Regions from separate parts of the Phyllobacterium sp. SYP-B3895 genome, predicted to be linked through region 3. Evidence: predicted binding sites of a transcription regulator. Region 3 holds the regulator's gene; each other region holds the start of a gene.
The links. The regulator LexA, encoded in region 3, represses DNA repair genes until DNA is damaged. The targets are predictions, from matches to a motif close to TGTTCNNNNTGTGTTCNG.
Positions count from the first base shown of each region.

Region 1 (3,107 bases), on a different contig from region 3:
TCAGTTGCAGTGACGGCATGGGACCCGTTCGCCGCTTCGCCAGCGTCGGGGATCGAAAGACCGAGCATGTTGGATGCCCCTGCGGCATCGCTCCACATGACGTCGTTGGATTCAATGCCGTGCGACAGCAAGCGCCGCGCGGCATCGCGCCATTCGATGAAATCTCCCCTGCCCTCCAGAATGACGCTTCTCATCAGAGCAGTGCGAGTTGTTCGGGTTTCTTTTGGAACATGTGGTTGAGGTCGGCGCTGTCAATCAGCCGGTGCGGCGACCAACCGTCAGCGACAATGAACGCCTTGACCTTTTTCAACGACACGCCAAGCCGCTGCAGATCTTCGAGGCGTAGGCGCCGATGCCGCCGCCCCGAAAGGATCGCCTTGACCGTCTTCGTTCCAAGCCCGGGAATGCGCAGAAGGATTTCGCGCGCCGACCGGTTGATATCCACGGGAAATCGCTCACGATGCGCCAGAGCCCAGGCGAGCTTTGGGTCCATGTTTAAATCCAGCATTCCGTCCGGCCGCGCCGATGTGATTTCCTCAATGTCGAAACCATAGAAGCGATAAAGCCAATCCGCCTGATAGAGCCTGTGCTCGCGTTCGAGCGGCGGCCGGATCAGCGGCAGGTTCTTCGACGCGTCCGGTATGGGACTGAACGCGGAATAATATACCCGGCGCAGCTGGTATCCACCGTAAAGGCGCGAGCTGGCGCGCAGGATCGTCGCATCGCTGGCACCATCTGCGCCGACGATCATCTGCGTGCTCTGGCCTGCCGGAACAAAATGCTTCCGCCGCTGTGTCTGCAGCGTCGGCTCGTTTGCCGCCTCAATTTTCAGTCGCAGGTCGGCCATCGATTTTCGTATTTCGCCCGGCCGCTTGTCCGGTGCAAAACGGGCAATGCCCGAATCCGTGGGCAATTCGATGTTGATGGAAAGGCGATCGGCATAGAGGCCGGCCTCCTCGATCAAATGCGGCGAAGCGTCGGGTATCGTCTTCAGATGAATATAGCCGCGAAAGCCGTGGGTCGTGCGCAATTCGCGGGCAACGCGTACCATTTGTTCCATGGTGTTGTCCGATGAGCGGATGATGCCCGATGAAAGGAACAGGCCTTCGATATAATTGCGCCGGTAGAATTCGAGCGTGAGCCAGACCACTTCCTCCGCCGTAAAGCGTGCCCGCTCAACATTGCTCGAAGATCGGTTGATGCAGTAGGCGCAATCGAAGATGCAGAAGTTCGTAAGAAGAATTTTGAGGAGCGATATACAGCGCCCATCCGGTGCGTAAGCGTGGCATATGCCTGCGCCCTCGGTCGATCCTAATCCGCCCGACCTGGACGAATCGCGCTTCACAGTTCCGCTGGAGGCACATGAAGCGTCGTACTTTGCTGCATCCGACAAGATGGCCAACCGGTGTTTTAAGCTCTTCTTCATAATGTTCATGATATGTTCTTGCTGCAGTTACGTCAAGACTGACCTTTCTCGCAGGGGACTGGACCAATCGGAACCCATCAACCGAAAATAGCGCGCACCCTGGAACGGCAGGAAAGCGGTTCCCGGCCGATCCGGCCTTGTTTATCGAGCCGACTTGCATTTCGCGCCGGCGGTCTTTGTGGATCAGGGCAAGTGCCGGGGCGCTTTGCTTCAGCCTTGTCGATTTTATGTTGCACTTGAAACTTAGCGTTTGACGCCGCCTGCCAATGGTTCTCTAACTGGATGCAGCGCTGGGTCTTCTGACGGCATGCCAGCGCTTGCGAGCGTTCAGTGCTCCCGCCATCACGAGCAGGAGAGCGATATGGCCAAAGGTCAACAACGTAGCAACAAGGAAGTTCGAAAACCCAAACAGGCCAAGGCCCAAGAAGTGAAAGCGGCGCCTGCAGCCTTTAGCACGACGGCGAAGCGCCTGGAGAACCCCAAAGGGCGCTGACGACAGTTGGGTTCTGCTACCCCCTCTCGCGGCGTAGCGCGAGAATATGCCGGATCTTGCGTGCGAGTGCCTCACGCTGATAGGGCTTGGAGAGAAGCTCCACGCCCGGGTCGAGCCGCCCGCCATGGACGATGGCATTTTCCGTATAGCCAGACGTGAAAAGCACGGCAATCTGCGGCTGGCGCTGGCGGGCCTGGCGCGCTAGCTCGGGACTTCCGAGCGGTCCGGGCATGACGACATCGGTAAAAAGCACGTCGATCGGAACGCCGCTCTCTATTATCGATAGCGCGCTCGCCGCGTCCTTGGCCTTGAGTACGCGGTAACCGAGATCACCCAGCATTTCAACGACGGTCGCCCTCACCTCCTCGTCATCCTCGGCAACGAGGATCGTCTCGGTGCCGCCTATCGTCGGGCCAAGATCGGTCTCGATCAACTCGTCTTCGTTCTGCTGCGCGCGCGGCAGATAGAGTTTTACCGTCGTGCCCTGGCCAACTTCCGAATAGATCTTGACGTGACCGCCTGACTGCCTGACGAAACCATAGACCATTGAGAGGCCAAGCCCGGTGCCGCGACCGACCGACTTCGTTGAGAAGAACGGTTCGAACGCCTGGGCGAGGACGGCGGGCGTCATGCCTGTCCCCGTATCCGTAACCGCCAGCATCACGAACTGACCGGCTTCCGCCTCCGGATTGCGCCGCACATAGGCATCGTCGAGCGAAGCATTGCCGACCTCGATCGTCAGCCTGCCGCCATCGGGCATGGCATCCCTCGCGTTGATTGCGAGATTGAGCAGCGCGTTCTCGATCTGCGCCGGGTCAATCAGGGTATTCCACAGCCCGCCGGAGCGAACGATCTCAATCTCGATCGATTCACCGATGGTCCGTCGCATCATGTCGCCCATCCCGGCGATGAAACGGCCGATATTGACGACCTTGGGTTCGAGTGCCTGCCTGCGTCCGAACGCAAGAAGCTGGCTCGCCAGCTTCGATCCGCGGCTTACCCCCGCCAAGGCGTTTTCGATCCGCCGTTCGCCCCGCGCGTTGCCGGCCATGTCCTTGGCCAGGAGTTGGAGATTGCCCGATATGATCTGCAGGAGATTGTTGAAATCGTGGGCAACGCCGCCGGTGAGCTGACCCAATGCTTCCATCTTTTGCGACTGGCGCAGTTGTTCTTCCGTTTTCGATCGCT
Region 1 covers NZ_WJIG01000004.1:618,088-621,194, reverse strand. Annotated here, with positions in the region: gene GF108_RS20610 (UdgX family uracil-DNA binding protein) at 1-194, opposite strand, end outside; gene GF108_RS20605 (putative DNA modification/repair radical SAM protein) at 194-1,426, opposite strand; gene GF108_RS22600 (hypothetical protein) at 1,788-1,919, shown strand; gene GF108_RS20600 (ATP-binding protein) at 1,936-3,107, opposite strand, start outside.
Region 1: the regulator LexA is predicted to act here: its motif matches at 1,429-1,446, upstream of GF108_RS20605 (putative DNA modification/repair radical SAM protein).

Region 2 (3,107 bases), on a different contig from region 3:
TGCGGTCTACGAAGCGTTTCGTCAACCGTTCATGCAGTGCATCGGATAGTCTGTCCTCAATTTCACGCGTCTTTTCTTGCCAATGTGTCGGATCTGCCAGCCATCCGGGCCTGTGCGACACAAAAGTCCACGTTCTGATCTGGGCGATCCTGCGTGAAAGAGCGTCAATGTCACCGTCCGTGGAATCGGCCCGGCGCACCTCTTCGGCCATGTAATTCTCGTTTACATGACCGAATTCGACGAGATCGGTATAGACCGATGCGATAATGTCGGCGTGCTGCGCCGGCGCGATCTTGCGGTAGTCTGGAAGCGCGCAGGCATCCCACAACAGCGCCACGCGCTCCGGCGTATCGGCAAGCGGGGCAACGTCGGGATCGGCCGAAAGAAACTCGAGCGCTTGCTGGTCGACGGCGGGGAGCGCGCGCGTCAACCCTTCGATCGGTGCCGGTGTCTCGATCGAGCGCTTCAGCGCAGCGATGCTCGAATAGTCGAAACGGGCCGTCCGCCACTGCAATATCTTGACCGGGTCGAAAGTGTGCGACTCGACGCGTTGCACCAGTTCCTCGGAAAAACCGGAAATTGCGCCCGTGACGCCAAAGGTACCGTCGCGCAGGTGCCGCCCGGCCCGTCCAGCAATCTGGCCGATCTCAGCCGACGAAAGGTTGCGGAACTGATAGCCGTCGAATTTCCGGTCCTGAGCGAAGGCGACATGGTCGACATCAAGGTTGAGACCCATGCCGATCGCGTCGGTCGCAACCAGATAGTCGACATCGCCCGACTGGTAGATTTCGACCTGCGCATTGCGCGTCCGGGGACTCAAGGCCCCCATCACCACTGCAGCGCCGCCGTTCTGGCGCCGGATGAGTTCGGCGATCGCATAGACCTCCTCGGCGGCGAAGGCTACGACCGCGGTGCGCGGCGGCAGGCGGGTAATCTTCTTCGATCCCGCATAGGTGAGGGTGGAAAGCCTTGGCCTTGTGACGACGGAAATGCCGCGCAGGAGCTTTTCGAGAATACCGCGCATCGTGGCGGCGCCGAGCAACAATGTTTCCTGGCGTCCGCGCAGATGCAGGATGCGATCGGTGAATATGTGCCCGCGCTCGAGATCATTGGCGAGCTGCACCTCGTCGATGGCGACGAAATCCATGTCGGTCTGGCGCGGCATCGCTTCCACAGTGCAGACCGAATAGCGCGCGCCGACCGGATTGATCTTTTCCTCGCCCGTTATCAGCGCAACGTTTGCCACGCCGACCCGCTGCACCACGCGGTTATAGACCTCGCGCGCGAGCAGCCGCAGCGGCAGGCCGATCATCCCGGTCTGGTGCGATAGCATCCGTTCAATGGCGAGATGCGTCTTTCCCGTATTTGTCGGTCCGAGTACGGCCGTAACGTCACGGCCTGTCAGGACGAGAGGAAGTTCAGAGGTAGGCATAAGGTTCATCAACTACATTCCAATACCGGTACAAGGCCCAATCAGGTGAGTGAGTAGTAGCCGGGCATGCTTTTCCGCGTAGCACTTTCAGCGTCCGACAGAAAGTATGCGGGGGCGACCGGATAAACAATCATGAACCGATTCACGGAGTCTTCCATTAAGAAATAGAACGCGAGAAGAACGAATCAGCTACGAATCAGCTCTAGGATGAGATTCCTGATTTGTTCACGGCAATATGTAGATTTTTGCAATCCGAGTCCAGCTAAATGCTGAATCGGTTTTTGCCAGCATACCCAGTCCTGCTGCATCTGCATTAACGATAATGCCGGAACGAAAGGCGTCAACTTGGATAAAATATATCTGTTAATTCAATAAGTTAGTAGAAATAGATGCAGGAAAGCATTGCTTATCGTTTTGTGTCGGGGAATCCGGCTGGAATCGCGCGATGGCCAGGCAAGGCCCTGGCGTTTCGCGCTTTGTTCCTTAATGCGCGACCTCGCCGTTAGGAGAAGATTCAGGGTTTGGGAGCGACGAGTGCCTCGCGCGGACCGCGAGACACTCTTGGCAGGATCAGCTGAAATATTGCCCGCCATTCGCCGAGATCGTGGAGCCGGTGATGAAGCCGGCATCGTCCGATGCGAGGAACACCACGCACCGCGCGACTTCTTCCGGCTCGCCGAGACGGCCGACCGGGATTTGGGGAATGATGCGCTCGTTGAGCACCTTCTCGTCGATCGCGCGCACCATTTCCGTGCCGATATAGCCCGGGCAAATGGCGTTGACGGTGATGCCGGCGCGCGCGCCCTCCTGGGCCAGCGCCTTGGTGAAGCCGATATCGCCCGCCTTCGACGCCGAATAATTGGCCTGTCCTGCCTGGCCCTTCTGGCCGTTGATCGACGATATGTTGATCACGCGCCCAAATTTGCGGTCACGCATGCCGTTCCACGCCGGGTGCGTCATGTTGAAGAGACCCGTAAGGTTCGTATTGATGACGTCGTTCCACTGCGCCGGCGTCATCTTGTGGAACATTGCGTCGCGCGTGATGCCGGCATTGTTGACGAGCACGGCGACCGGGCCGAGATCGGCCTCGATCTTGGCTATGCCCGCTGCGCATTCCTCGTAGTTGGACACGTCCCATTTGTAGGCTGGTATGCCGGTTTCCTTGCTGAATTTCTGCGCCGCTTCGTCATTGCCGGCGTAGTTTGCCGCAACATTGTAGCCGGCCTTCTTCAGCGCAATGCTTATGGCAGCGCCGATGCCACGTGTTCCGCCCGTTACGATTGCTGTTTTTGTCATTGTCGCCCTCCCTTAAACGTATTTCTGCCAATCAAGAAAATGTTGAGAAAATCGAAAGCGCAGGGCCTACCCACCGTGCGAAATGGACCGGCCCGCCTAAAGCGCGCCAGTCCTCAGCGGATTAGTCCTTGAGGCGTTCGATGCAGAGTGCAACGCCCATGCCGCCGCCGATGCAAAGGGTTGCGAGGCCCTTCGTGCCGTTGCGGCGCTTCAGCTCAAAAAGCAGCGTATTAAGAATGCGCGCACCCGAAGCGCCGATCGGATGTCCGATCGCAATGGCGCCGCCATTGACGTTGACGATATCGGGATTGAAGCCGAGGTCCTTGTTCACGGCGCACGCCTGCGCGGCGAATGCCTCGTTGGCTTCGACCAGGTCGAG
Region 2 covers NZ_WJIG01000001.1:1,058,434-1,061,540, reverse strand. Annotated here, with positions in the region: gene GF108_RS05095 (helicase-related protein) at 1-1,441, opposite strand, end outside; gene GF108_RS05090 (beta-ketoacyl-ACP reductase) at 2,003-2,728, opposite strand; gene GF108_RS05085 (acetyl-CoA C-acetyltransferase) at 2,850-3,107, opposite strand, start outside.
Region 2: the regulator LexA is predicted to act here: its motif matches at 1,598-1,615, upstream of GF108_RS05095 (helicase-related protein).

Region 3 (3,107 bases):
GGCGAGCTCGATCTTCGCCGCCTACCATTTCAACAACACAGCGCCGCTTGGGCTTGTGGGCAACGCGCTGGCGCTGCCCGTTGTCTCGATCTTTGTGATGCCGTTTGCGGTGCTTGCTGTTCTTGCGATGCCATTTGATCTCGATTGGCTGCCGTTTGCGGTCATGGAACGCGGCATCGAATGGGTCATTGCGATCGCGAAGATGGTCAGCGCGCATTCGCCAAGCGGCAATTTCGGATCAATGCCGCAAACGAGCCTGCTTTTGATGACCGCGGGACTGGTCCTGCTCATGTTGCTGACAACACGGCTGCGGCTCGTCGGATTCGCCGTGATGGCCCTGGCGATAGCACCGCTCCTCTCGGCACGTCCGCCGGATATCGTGATTGCCGAAGAGGGCAAACTCGTTGCCTTAAGTGCCCCTGATGACGCACTGACAGTGAACCGCGCGACCGCAAGCCGGTTCACCCTCGATAACTGGCAGCAGGGGTACGGCGCAAGTCAAGTGCTCACGCCGGCAAAGAATGGTGCACCGCCGACCGACGGGCAGTTTGAGTGCGCCGACGGCGTGTGCCTCGCACGAGAAACCGGCGGCCTCATCGTCGCCTATACGGATGATCCGACCAAAAAATCAACGGCTTGTGCCGAGGGCGATATCGTCGTCCTTGCCTTCACCGGTCCCGCTGCAACCTGCGACTCGGGGGACGTTCTTGTAATTACCGCGCAGGAGTTGGCGTTACGCGGCTCCGCAGAAATAAGGCTCGGTGAAAGCAATGCCGATCCACCGTCCGGACTTGGTGCGGCTGCACTTGCTGAAGAACAACTGCGGGCACGCCTACAGTCTGCGCAAATTATCTACGCCGTGGGCTCCCCGCAGCGCCCATGGAACGCCTATCGGGTCTTTTCCCGCACGGCCCGCAATCTTGCGGAGCAAAAACTGCAACGGCGTGCTGCAAAGACCAAGCCACCGGCAGACGATCAGGAAGACCCGATACATCAGTAACGGCGGATCAAACCGACCAGCTTGCCCTGCACGCGCACCCGATCCGGCCCGAATATGCGCGTCTCATAGGCCGGATTGGCGGCCTCGAGAGCAATCGACGCCCCTTTGCGCCGAAAGCGCTTCAAGGTTGCCTCTTCGTCATCGACGAGCGCAACCACGATTTCACCGGGATTGGCGGTGTCGCCGCGTCGGATGACGACTGTATCGCCGTCGAAGATGCCCGCCTCGATCATGGAATCGCCCTTGACCTCCAGCGCGTAGTGCTCGCCGCTGCCGATCATGTCTGGCGGCAGGCCGATCATATGCGTCTGGTTCTGGATGGCGGATATTGGCACACCGGCCGCGATCCGGCCCATGACGGGTATGTTGATGATCGTCGGCGCGCCGTCGTCATCCGAAGCGCGCGGCTGCGGGCGGGGCGGGGTGACATTGCGGCCGAGGCTGCCCTCGATCACGCTTGGCGAAAATTTCTTTTGCGCATTGAGGCCAGGCGCAATCGAATCCGGCAAGCGCAGAACTTCCAGTGCCCGCGCGCGGTTAGCAAGCCGGCGAATGAACCCACGTTCCTCGAGCGCTGTTATCAGCCGATGTATGCCTGATTTGGACGCAAGGTCCAATGCATCCTTCATCTCGTCAAAGGATGGAGGGATGCCGGTTTCCTTCAGGCGCTCATGGATAAAGAGCAGAAGTTCGTGTTGTTTACGCGTGAGCATCGGCGATCCTTCGAAACGGAATCGGAAAAACAAAACCAGAACAAACACTATCTGTTCCAGTTGTGTTCCACAAGTATTAATATGTCGTGTAGAAGGAGTGCGCCGATATCGAAATCGCGGAAATGACTCATTGCCGGTACCACAGCGACGCAAATGATGACGATGTGTCAGTACTTACCGACGACGTTGAAGAAGACACCGCGGTCGTTGAGCGTCAGGTCGCGCAGATCGTCGGAGAAATTGCCGAAATTGTAGCCGACACCGACCTTGAAGTTCTCGCCGACGTGGCGATAAACGGCGGTGAGCACACCAAGATCCGTCGTATCCGCTTCGGCCATATACATGACGCGCCCTTCAAGCAAGGCGTCCCATTTCTTGACGATATGAAAATCGGTTCGAACAATGCCGAGATGCGCTGAGGAAGTCTGCCAATCGGAGAATTCGTCGAGATCATCCTGAAGCCGCTCGCGCACTTCGCCGTAGCGGAAGCCGTATTTCGCGCCGACTGAGAGCCATGGAACGAGATCGTAGGTGAAATCGGCGGAAAGAATGTTGCTGCGCTGTGCCGGCCCATATTCGTCGCCGGTCACCGCGCTGACCTGATCCTCGCCCGGAAGATCGTAAAGCCAGGTATATTTGAAAAGGGCGTTCAGCCGGTCGTTCGTGACCGGACGATAGGCATAACCGAGCGAGGCTTCGACATAGTCGCCATCCCTGAACGAACCATCACCGTTCGAGTCCGAGAGAACTGAATCGATATTGGCGAGCAGCCGCCAGTTGTCGTTCGTTTTCCAGCTGAATCCCGTGGCGAAGAGGTAGGTGTTGAGATCGCGGGTATCATCGTCGGAATCTTCGAAACGAGTCTCACCGCGAATGCGCGCGGCAATGCGATCCTCATCCTTGTAGCCGACCGACAGGGAGATCGCCTTGCGGTCGAAATCGGAACGTTCGAGATTTGTGGAGGGATCGATCGTATCGTCTTCGACTGTGCCGATCTCGAGCCCGCCATCGACCGTCCATTTGGCATCGGGCGTATAGACGACACCGTAGGTTTGGGCGAGCGAATTGCGCCTTCCGAACAGGTCATAATTGTTTTCAGCATAGGTCGACCAATAATCGTCGAGCTTGCGCCGCGCACCGATGACGATCGCGCCGTAATCAGTCCCATCGAGATCGTAGGTACGGTCGAGGTCAAAGGCACGGTCGGGGTCGAGGCGGTAGCCGAGATAGTAACTATCCTCCGCTGTCGGCTCATAGGTGACGGCGGCGAGGGCGCCGAGCCGGATGTTCTTCAGCGTCACATTGCCGGTGTTTTTGACGGTGAAGCTATAGGTGATGGTCGAGCCGACCGTATTGCCGGATGGCGGTCCAGTCTTCTTTTCCAGCACCAGCCC
Region 3 covers NZ_WJIG01000002.1:260,409-263,515, reverse strand. Annotated here, with positions in the region: gene GF108_RS07685 (ComEC/Rec2 family competence protein) at 1-1,000, shown strand, start outside; gene lexA (transcriptional repressor LexA) at 994-1,713, opposite strand; gene GF108_RS07675 (hypothetical protein) at 1,881-3,107, opposite strand, start outside.